2 regions of the Massilimicrobiota sp. An142 genome follow, and region 2 is predicted to be linked to the other one. Evidence: predicted binding sites of a transcription regulator. Region 2 holds the regulator's gene; the other holds the start of a gene.
The links. The regulator HrcA, encoded in region 2, represses chaperone genes, less so after heat shock. The targets are predictions, from matches to a motif close to TTTTAGCACTNNNNNNNNNNNAGTGCTAAAA.
Positions count from the first base shown of each region.

Region 1: B5E87_RS12095 (GroES family chaperonin) is a predicted target of HrcA. The motif match lies at 2,086-2,116, and genes of this name have one in related genera.

Region 1 covers NZ_NFLD01000033.1:18-4,464, forward strand. Annotated here, with positions in the region: gene groL (chaperonin GroEL) at 109-1,725, opposite strand; gene B5E87_RS12095 (GroES family chaperonin) at 1,738-1,998, opposite strand; gene B5E87_RS12100 (DUF6440 family protein) at 2,204-2,398, shown strand; gene B5E87_RS12105 (VOC family protein) at 2,408-2,776, shown strand; gene B5E87_RS12110 (MBL fold metallo-hydrolase) at 2,806-3,474, opposite strand; gene B5E87_RS12115 (YebC/PmpR family DNA-binding transcriptional regulator) at 3,502-4,242, opposite strand; gene B5E87_RS12120 (aminoacetone oxidase family FAD-binding enzyme) at 4,361-4,447, shown strand, end outside.
Region 2 covers NZ_NFLD01000001.1:87,990-92,436, reverse strand. Annotated here, with positions in the region: gene B5E87_RS00510 (L-serine ammonia-lyase, iron-sulfur-dependent, subunit alpha) at 1-743, shown strand, start outside; gene hemW (radical SAM family heme chaperone HemW) at 740-1,837, shown strand; gene hrcA (heat-inducible transcriptional repressor HrcA) at 1,942-2,979, shown strand; gene grpE (nucleotide exchange factor GrpE) at 2,990-3,547, shown strand; gene dnaK (molecular chaperone DnaK) at 3,568-4,447, shown strand, end outside.

The DNA of each region.
Region 1 (4,447 bases), on a different contig from region 2:
TTGATTTTTCATTGGAAAAACCTGTTTTTCGGGATAATCAATAATTCGGGATAAGTGTTGTGAAAGGGGCGAAAGATATTAATTCTTAGCCCCTATTCAATTTTTCTATTAATACATTCCTGGTGCCATTGGAGCAGGAACTGGATTATCTTCTTTAATTTGTGCAACACCTGCTTCAGTTGTAATAAATAAAGCAGAAATACTTGCAGCATTTAATAAAGCACTACGTGTAACTTTTGTTGGGTCAATAATACCTTTATCAAACATTGATACCCATTCACCATCTTTAGCATCAAATCCTTGTCCATCAGCAACTTTCATTTGTTGTTCTACAATTTCATCACTATTGAAACCAGCATTTTCAGCAATTTGTCCCATTGGAGCAAGTAATGCATCTAAGACAACTTTAATACCTTTTTGTTTATCTACGTTAGAATCTTTTAACTGGTCTTTTAAAGCTACATAAGCGTTAACTAATGTAACACCACCACCCATAACGATTCCTTCACTAACAGCAGCTTTTGTGGCATTTAAAGCATCTTCAATTCTTAATTTCTTTTCTTTCAATTCAGATTCAGTAGCTCCACCAACTTTGATAATAGCAACACCATTACTTAATTTACCTAATCTTTCAGCATAATTCTTTTTATCATAATCACTCTTAGAATTATTCATTTGTTCAGTGATTTCTTTAACACGTTGATCAATAGCAGTCTTATCACCACTACCACCAATCATTGTTGTATGATCTTTTGTAATATGAATCTTTTTAGCAGATCCTAAATCAGTCATTTGCATGTCTTTTAAATTCATATTTAAATCTTTACTATAGAATTTAGCATTTGTTAAAATGGCAATATCTTGTAAGATTTCTTTTTGATTATCACCAAAACTAGGGGCTTTTGTAGCCACAACATTAAATGTTCCTCTTAATTTATTAACAACTAATGTTGAAATAACTTCTTGTTCAAAATCATCAGCAATTAATAATAAAGGTTTATTAGATTGCATAACTTGTTCAAGAATTGGTAAGATTTCTTGAACTGTATTAATTTTTTGATCAGTAACCATGATTAATGGGTTATCTAAATCAACAGTCATTTTTTCTCTATCAGAAACCATATATGGAGAAACATAACCTTTATCATATTGCATACCTTCAGCAACTTCTAATTCTGTATCAAAGCTGTTAGATTCATCAACACTGATGACACCATCTCTACCAACTTTTTCCATGGCTTGAGCAATATATTGACCAATTTCTTTATCTCCAGAAGAGATTGTCGCAACACTTTCAATATCATTGCTTGTTTCTACTTTATGAGATTTATCTAAAATATATTTTGCAACTTCTTTACTTGCATAATCAATACCTTCACGCATTAATACAGGATTAGCACCTTTTTCTACAGCTTTTAATCCATCTTGAATCATGCTTTGAGCTAAAATTGTTGCTGTAGTTGTTCCATCACCAGCAACATCATTTGTTTTATTGGCTACTTCATATACAAGTTTTGCACCCATGTTTTCAAATGCATCTTCTAGTTCGATTTCTTTAGCAATTGAAACACCATCATTTGTAATTAAAGGTGATCCAAACCCTTTATCTAAAACAACATTACGTCCTTTAGGACCAATAGTGACTTTTACTGCATCTGCAAGAGTATTAACTCCATTTAACATTGCATCTCTGACATCTTTAGAAAAACGAATTTCTTTACTCATTATTTATTCCTCCTATTCAATAATAGCTAAAATATCTTCTTCTTCTAAAATCATATATTCGTCATCATTATCTTTAAATTTTGTTCCTGAATATTCTTTAAAGATAACAGTCATACCTTCTTTTAAGTGTTCATCACATTTAGGCCCAACAGAGACAACAGTCGCTTGATTGCTTGCTTGTTCTTTTGGACTTGTTAAAATGATTCCACTTGCTGTTTGAGTTTCAGCTTTTTCTTTTTTTAATATCACATAATCATGTAATGGTTTCAACATTTTGTATTCCTCCTTATGTTTTAGCACTCATATATCTTGTTTGCTAACAACTATTATTATAGCTTGATATATGAACTGAATATGAACTTTTAGCACTATGTTTTCAAAAGTGCTAAAATCGTTAAAATATATGAATGTTTATTCTTTTTTATAACTCTATTTGATATAATATTTTTATAGATTGAAAGGTTAAAGGAGAATAAAAATGGCTAAAAAATATGAAAGATTTGTAAAATCATATGAATCATCAAAGTTTGCAAGTTCAACAGAAATATGGGTAGATAAAGAAACAGGTGTGAATTATTTATTTCATAGTAATACAGTTGGGTCTGGAATGACTGTATTGGTAGATAGAGAAGGAAAACCCATTATAACAACAGTTTTTCCAGATGAAGAATAGGAGGACGACATGAAAGCTGTATTTAATCATTGTAATATTAATGTTACAAACTTAGAAAAAAGTATCGCATTTTATCAAAAAGCATTAGGACTTACTGTTGTCAGAGAAAAGGAAGCATCGGATGGAAGTTTTAAACTTGTTTATCTGACTGATAGTGAAGCCTCTTTTCAATTAGAATTGACATGGCTAAAAGATCATCCACAGGCTTATGAATTAGGTGAAAATGAAAGTCATATTTGTTTTGTTGTTGATGATTATGAAGCATATCATCAATTGCATCAAGACATGGGATGCATATGTTTTGAAAATGAAGCAATGGGACTTTATTTTATTCATGATCCTGATGATTACTGGCTGGAAATTGTACCACAAAAATAAGCAAAGAACCTTTGTGCGAAAGGTTCTTTTTATACGAGAATTTCAAATGTCTGATTTTGATGGGTAACAGGCAGGATTTGAGCATGATAGGGATTGTCTAAATGCTCTTGTAATAGGAGTTTTGTTGTTTCATAGTGTCCAAAATAGTGAATTGGTAAAATGTATTTTGTTGGAACATGTCTTAAAAAAGCATTTAAGCCTAATAAATAGTCTTTTTCTTGACGAATATCCACAACAACACAAGCAAGATCAACTGGTTCTTTGATAGAATAGATTTCTTGGAGGTAAGTCTGTTTTTGATATATATTGTCTTGTTCTGGTTCACCTTCCCAATGCCACCAATGAAGATCACCAGCATGATATATTGTCTGATTTTCCACATGGACAAGAAAAGCACATCCTTCATCAGTAGAAAGCAGTGTGGAAATAGATAAATCATCTATTTGATAAGTTTGATGTATATCTACATAATATGCATCATATTTATGACGCAGTGTATTGGATAAAATATAAGTGATTTGAGGATGATGAATTTTAAAAATATTGGGATTATAATGATCATAATGACGATGGGAAACAAATACATAAAGTGGTTTGTTATGATTAAGATTGAGCTGACCTTGATAATAATCAAATAGAAGAAGGTGCTCTTCCAACTCTACTAAACATCCACTATGATATAAATGTGTAACTTTCATATAAAAAAAGATAACATGCGAAACATGTTATTCTTCTTCTCCTTCATCATAATTTGAAACATTATGGTATACTTCATCAACATCATCACAGTCATTAAGTAATCCCATTAATCTTTCAAATAACATCATATCTTCACCTTCAAGTTCTACATAGTCTTGAGGTGTTGTTGTAATATCATCCACATCAAATTCAATATCTTCTTTAACAGCTTCAATAGCTGTTTTGATTTTATTTAAATCTGTTGGTTCACCTGTTATTTTAATACGTCCATCTTCTAATGTTGTAATGTCTTTAGCATCAACATCTCCCATCACTAATGCTTCTAATACTTCATCTTCACTCATACCACTTAAAATAACTGTACTTTCAACATTATATAAATAAGCAACAGAACCTTCAGCTCCTAATTTAGATTTTGCTTTTGTAAATGCTGGACGAACTTGTGATATTGTACGATTGATATTATCTGTTAAACATTTCACGATTAATGTAGAATTACCTGGACCAAAACCTTCAAATTGAATAGGTTCATAATTTTCAGTCACACCACTTTTGACTTTATCAATAGCACGTTTAATAACATCAGCAGGAACTTGTTCTTTTTTTGCTTTGTCTACTAAACGTCTTAATGCTAAATTTCCATCTAATTCTGGTCCACCAGCTTTCGCTGTTAAATAAATTTCTTTTCCATATCGTGAATATAATTTTGCTTTTTTGGCAGCTGTTTTTGCCATTGCAACTTTACGCACTTCATGTGCTCTACCCATGATTAAACGCCTCCTTTAAAAATTCCTTTAGTATTATAAACATTTTTTAGTGATTTTTCAATAAAAAATGGTATAATCACTATATTTCATCATGAGAGATTAAAGAAAGGAGTCTGCCGTGAAAAAAATTGTTATTGTTGGAGCAGGAGCATCTGGTGTTTATTTATCACTTTTATTAAAACAACAAATGCCCCAAAATCAAATC
Region 2 (4,447 bases):
ATCATTTTCTTTCTGATATATTGGAAGCTATGTTTGAAAGTGTTGAAAATGGTTTGAAAAAAGAAGGAGTCATTCAAGGAAAGCTAAAATTAAAAAGAGTAGCAAAATCAATGTTTCAACAGGCACAAAATACGCGACGTGAAGCTGATCGTGAAAGACTATTTATTTCTAGTTATGCTTATGCTGTGTCAGAAGAAAATGCTGATGGTGGACAAATTGTGACAGCACCAACATGTGGGGCAAGTGGTATTATGCCGGCTATTCTTTATTATTGTTATAAGCAATTACATATTGAAAAGAAAGATTTGATTAAAGCTTTAGCTATTGGCGGTTTATTTGGTAATGTTGTTAAAACAAATGCTACAATTTCTGGCGCTGATGGTGGTTGTCAGGCAGAAGTAGGAACGGCCTGTGCAATGGCGGCTGCTACAATGGCTTGGATATATGAACTTAATAATTCGTTAATAGAGTATGCTGCTGAAATGGGATTAGAACACAATCTAGGATTGACTTGTGATCCTGTAGGTGGTTATGTTCAAATTCCATGTATTGAGCGTAATGGATATGGATCATTACGTGCATTAGATGCAGCAATGTTAGCTAAACAGTTAGGTTATTTAAGAAAAAACAAAGTATCTTTTGATACTATTGTCAAAGTCATGAAAGAAACGGGTAAAGATTTATCTAGTGATTATAAAGAAACCTCTCTAGGTGGATTAGCGAAAGAATTTGGTTTATCATGAGTGCTTTATATGTTCATGTTCCATTCTGTCAGCATATTTGTAGCTATTGTGATTTTTGTAAAGTCTTTTATGATGAAAAATGGGCCTGGGATTATTTAAAAGCTTTATCTTTTGAAATAAAAGATAAAGCTTTATCAACATCTTATGATAGTATCTATATTGGTGGTGGAACACCAACTGCTCTTACTTATCAGCAGCTTCAATACTTATTTGAATTATTAAAACCTTTTTCCAAACAAGTTCAAGAATATAGTATTGAAGTCAATCCAGAAACAATGGATCAAGAAAAATTAGAGCTTTGTTTTCAAAATGGTGTCAATCGTTTAAGCATTGGTGTCCAGACCTTTCGTGATGATTTATTAAAAAAGATTGGTAGAGTTCATACATCTAAACAAGTTTTAGAACTCATAAAAGATGCTCAAACAATAGGCTTTCAGGATATTAATATTGACTTGATGTATGGATTACCAGATCAGACATTAGAAGATGTTCAAGCAGATATTCAACAATTATGTCAATTAGACATAGGACATGTTTCCTATTATGCGTTGATTTTAGAGGATCATACAATCTTAAAAAATATGAATTATCAGCCTTTGGATGATGAAGAAGATGCCAAGTGGTATCATTTTATACGTCAGGAATTAAAAAAATATGGTTTCCATCAATATGAAGTGAGTAATTATTATCGTTATAAACCATCGTTACATAATCTTGTATATTGGCATTATCAGGATTATGAGGGGATTGGTCTTTCTGCACATTCGTTAAAAAAACATCATCGTTATGAAAATACAAAATCTTTGACACGTTATTTGAATCATCATTATTTAGAAAATGATATTCCATTGTCTATGGAGGATTGCTTGTTTGAAAAAATAATGATGGGTTTACGTTTGAATGAAGGAATTTCTCTTGAGGAAATGAATAGATTATTTGATATTGATTTTCAAGTGAAATATCAAGATGTCATTACTAAATATCAAAATATGAATTTTTTAGAAATAACGAATGGATATTTAAAAACAACATCTTTAGGGATGAATTATCTCAATAATATTTTAATAGATTTTTTAGAAGATGAACAGGGATGACCTGTTTTTCATTCTTTTTTAGCACAAAAGTGTTGACAGTGCTAAAAAGATGAGTATAATGTAATTAGCACAAGAGGAAAAGGAGTGCTAAAGGAGGCTATGATATGCTGACAGCTAGGCAATTACTGATTTTAAAATGTATTGTTGAAGAATTTGTGGAAACGGCTGAGCCAGTAGGATCAAAAACCTTAATGACGAAATATCAGCTTCCTTATTCGAGTGCAACAATTAGAAATGAAATGTCGTTTCTAGAAGAACACGGTTACTTAGAGAAGACGCATACGTCTTCAGGGCGTGTCCCATCAACAAAAGGATATCGTTTTTATGTCGATACTTTGATGCAACCTAGTGTAGATGACGAGGTGAAAAATCAGGTTTCAACAATTTTGGGAGATCGACATCGCTCTTTAAATGAAATTATTAAAGAGAGTTGCCAAATTTTAAGTCAATTGACTCATTTGACAACAGTCGCATTAGGACCAAATGCAATTTATGAACATTTACAGAATATTACACTTGTTCCTTTATCTGAACATACTGTGACAGCCATTATCGTCACAGATAAAGGACATGTTGAAAATCGAAACTTCAATATTAAAAATAATGCTTATATGGAAGATTTAACGAGTTGTGTCAATGTCATGAATGAATTGCTTGATGGAACACCAATGAATCAAGTCGTTTATCATTTAGAAAGAGATGTCAAACCTATATTAAGTGCTCGTATTAAAGAACATGAAGTTCTATTCAATGCTTTCTTGGAAGCATTTATGAAGTTTGCGAATAACAATGTTTATTTTTCTGGAAAAGAGAATATGTTATATCAGCCAGAATATAACGATGTGAATAAATTACGTCGTTTAGTAACTGCATTTGAAAATTCACAATCTTGGAAAAGTTTGGAGCCGATTGCTTTGGAAGATGGTGTAACGGTCAGAATTGGAAGTGATTCACCAATAAAGGATTTAAATGATGTTTCGGTGATTTCAGCTTCGTTTAAAACAGGGAATGAGTCTAAAGGATCTATTTCAGTCATTGGGCCAACGCGTATGCCTTATGAGAAAGTCGTTTCTTTAGTTGAGTATATTTCAAAGAGCTTAGAAGAAGTTCTTGTAAGTCAAAATGATGAAGATGATGAATAGAGGTGAAACAATGGCAAAGGAAAAGGAAACTGAAAAAGAAGAAGTGACAGAAGAAGTTGTAGATGAACAAACAAATGAAAATGAAGAAAAGCAAGATGAGAATACAACAGAAAGCTTAGAAAAGCAAATGAAAAAATTGGAAGAAGAAGTCAATACATGGAAAACGGATTATTATAAAGTTTTTGCAGATATGGAAAACTTAAAAAGACGTTTAGAAAAAGAACATCAAAATTCATTAAAATTTATGATGCAGTCATTTATTGAAGAATTGCTTCCAGTAGTGGACAATTTTGAACGTTCGTTGAATGTGCAAAATCCAAGTGAAGAAGTTCAAACTTTCTTGAAAGGTTATCAAATGATCTTTGATCAGCTGATGAACATTTTAAAGAAAAATGGTGTAGAAGTGATTGAAGCTCAAGGTAAAGAATTTGATCCAAATCTACATCAGGCAGTTATGACAACACAAGATGAAAATTTTGATCACAATGTTGTTGTGGAAGAACTTCAAAAAGGTTACAAATTGAAAGATCGCGTTATTCGTGCATCTTTAGTCAAAGTCAATGAATAAATTTTAGGAGGATGATCATTATGGGTAATAAAATTATTGGTATTGATTTAGGAACAACAAACTCATGTGTAAGTGTGATGGAAAATGGTGAAGCAAAAGTTATTGCAAATCCTGAAGGATTAAGAACAACTCCATCTGTTGTTGCTTTCAAAAATGGAGAAATTATTGTTGGTGAAGCTGCTAAACGTCAAGCAGTTACAAACAAAGAAACTGTTATGTCAATTAAAAGACATATGGGTACAAGCTATAAAGAACATGTTAATGGTAAAGATTATACACCTCAAGAAATTTCAGCTATGATTTTACAAAACTTAAAAGCAACTGCTGAATCTTATTTAGGTGAATCAGTTAATCGTGCTGTTATTACAGTACCTGCATATTTCAATGATGCTCAACGTCAGGCAACAAAAGATGCTGGTAAAATTGCTGGATTAGAAGTTGAACGTATTATCAACGAACCAACTGCAGCAGCATTAGCATTTGGTGTTGATAAATTAGATAAAGAACAAAAAGTTTTAGTTTATGACTTAGGTGGAGGAACATTTGATGTTTCTATCCTTGATTTAGCTGATGGTATGTTTGAAGTTTTAGCTACTGCTGGTGATAACCATTTAGGTGGAGATGACTTTGACCAAGCTATCATGAACTGGATTGTTGCTGAATTCAAAAAAGAACAAGGTGTTGATTTAAGCAACGATAAAATGGCTATGCAACGTGTAAAAGAAGCTGCAGAAAAAGCAAAGAAAGATGTTTCTGGTATGATGCAAACTCAAATTTCATTACCATTCATTTCTGCCGGTCCAGCTGGTCCATTACATCTTGAATTAACACTAACAAGAGCTAAATTTGATGAATTAACACATGATTTAGTTATGCGTACAGAAGGACCTGTAAGACAAG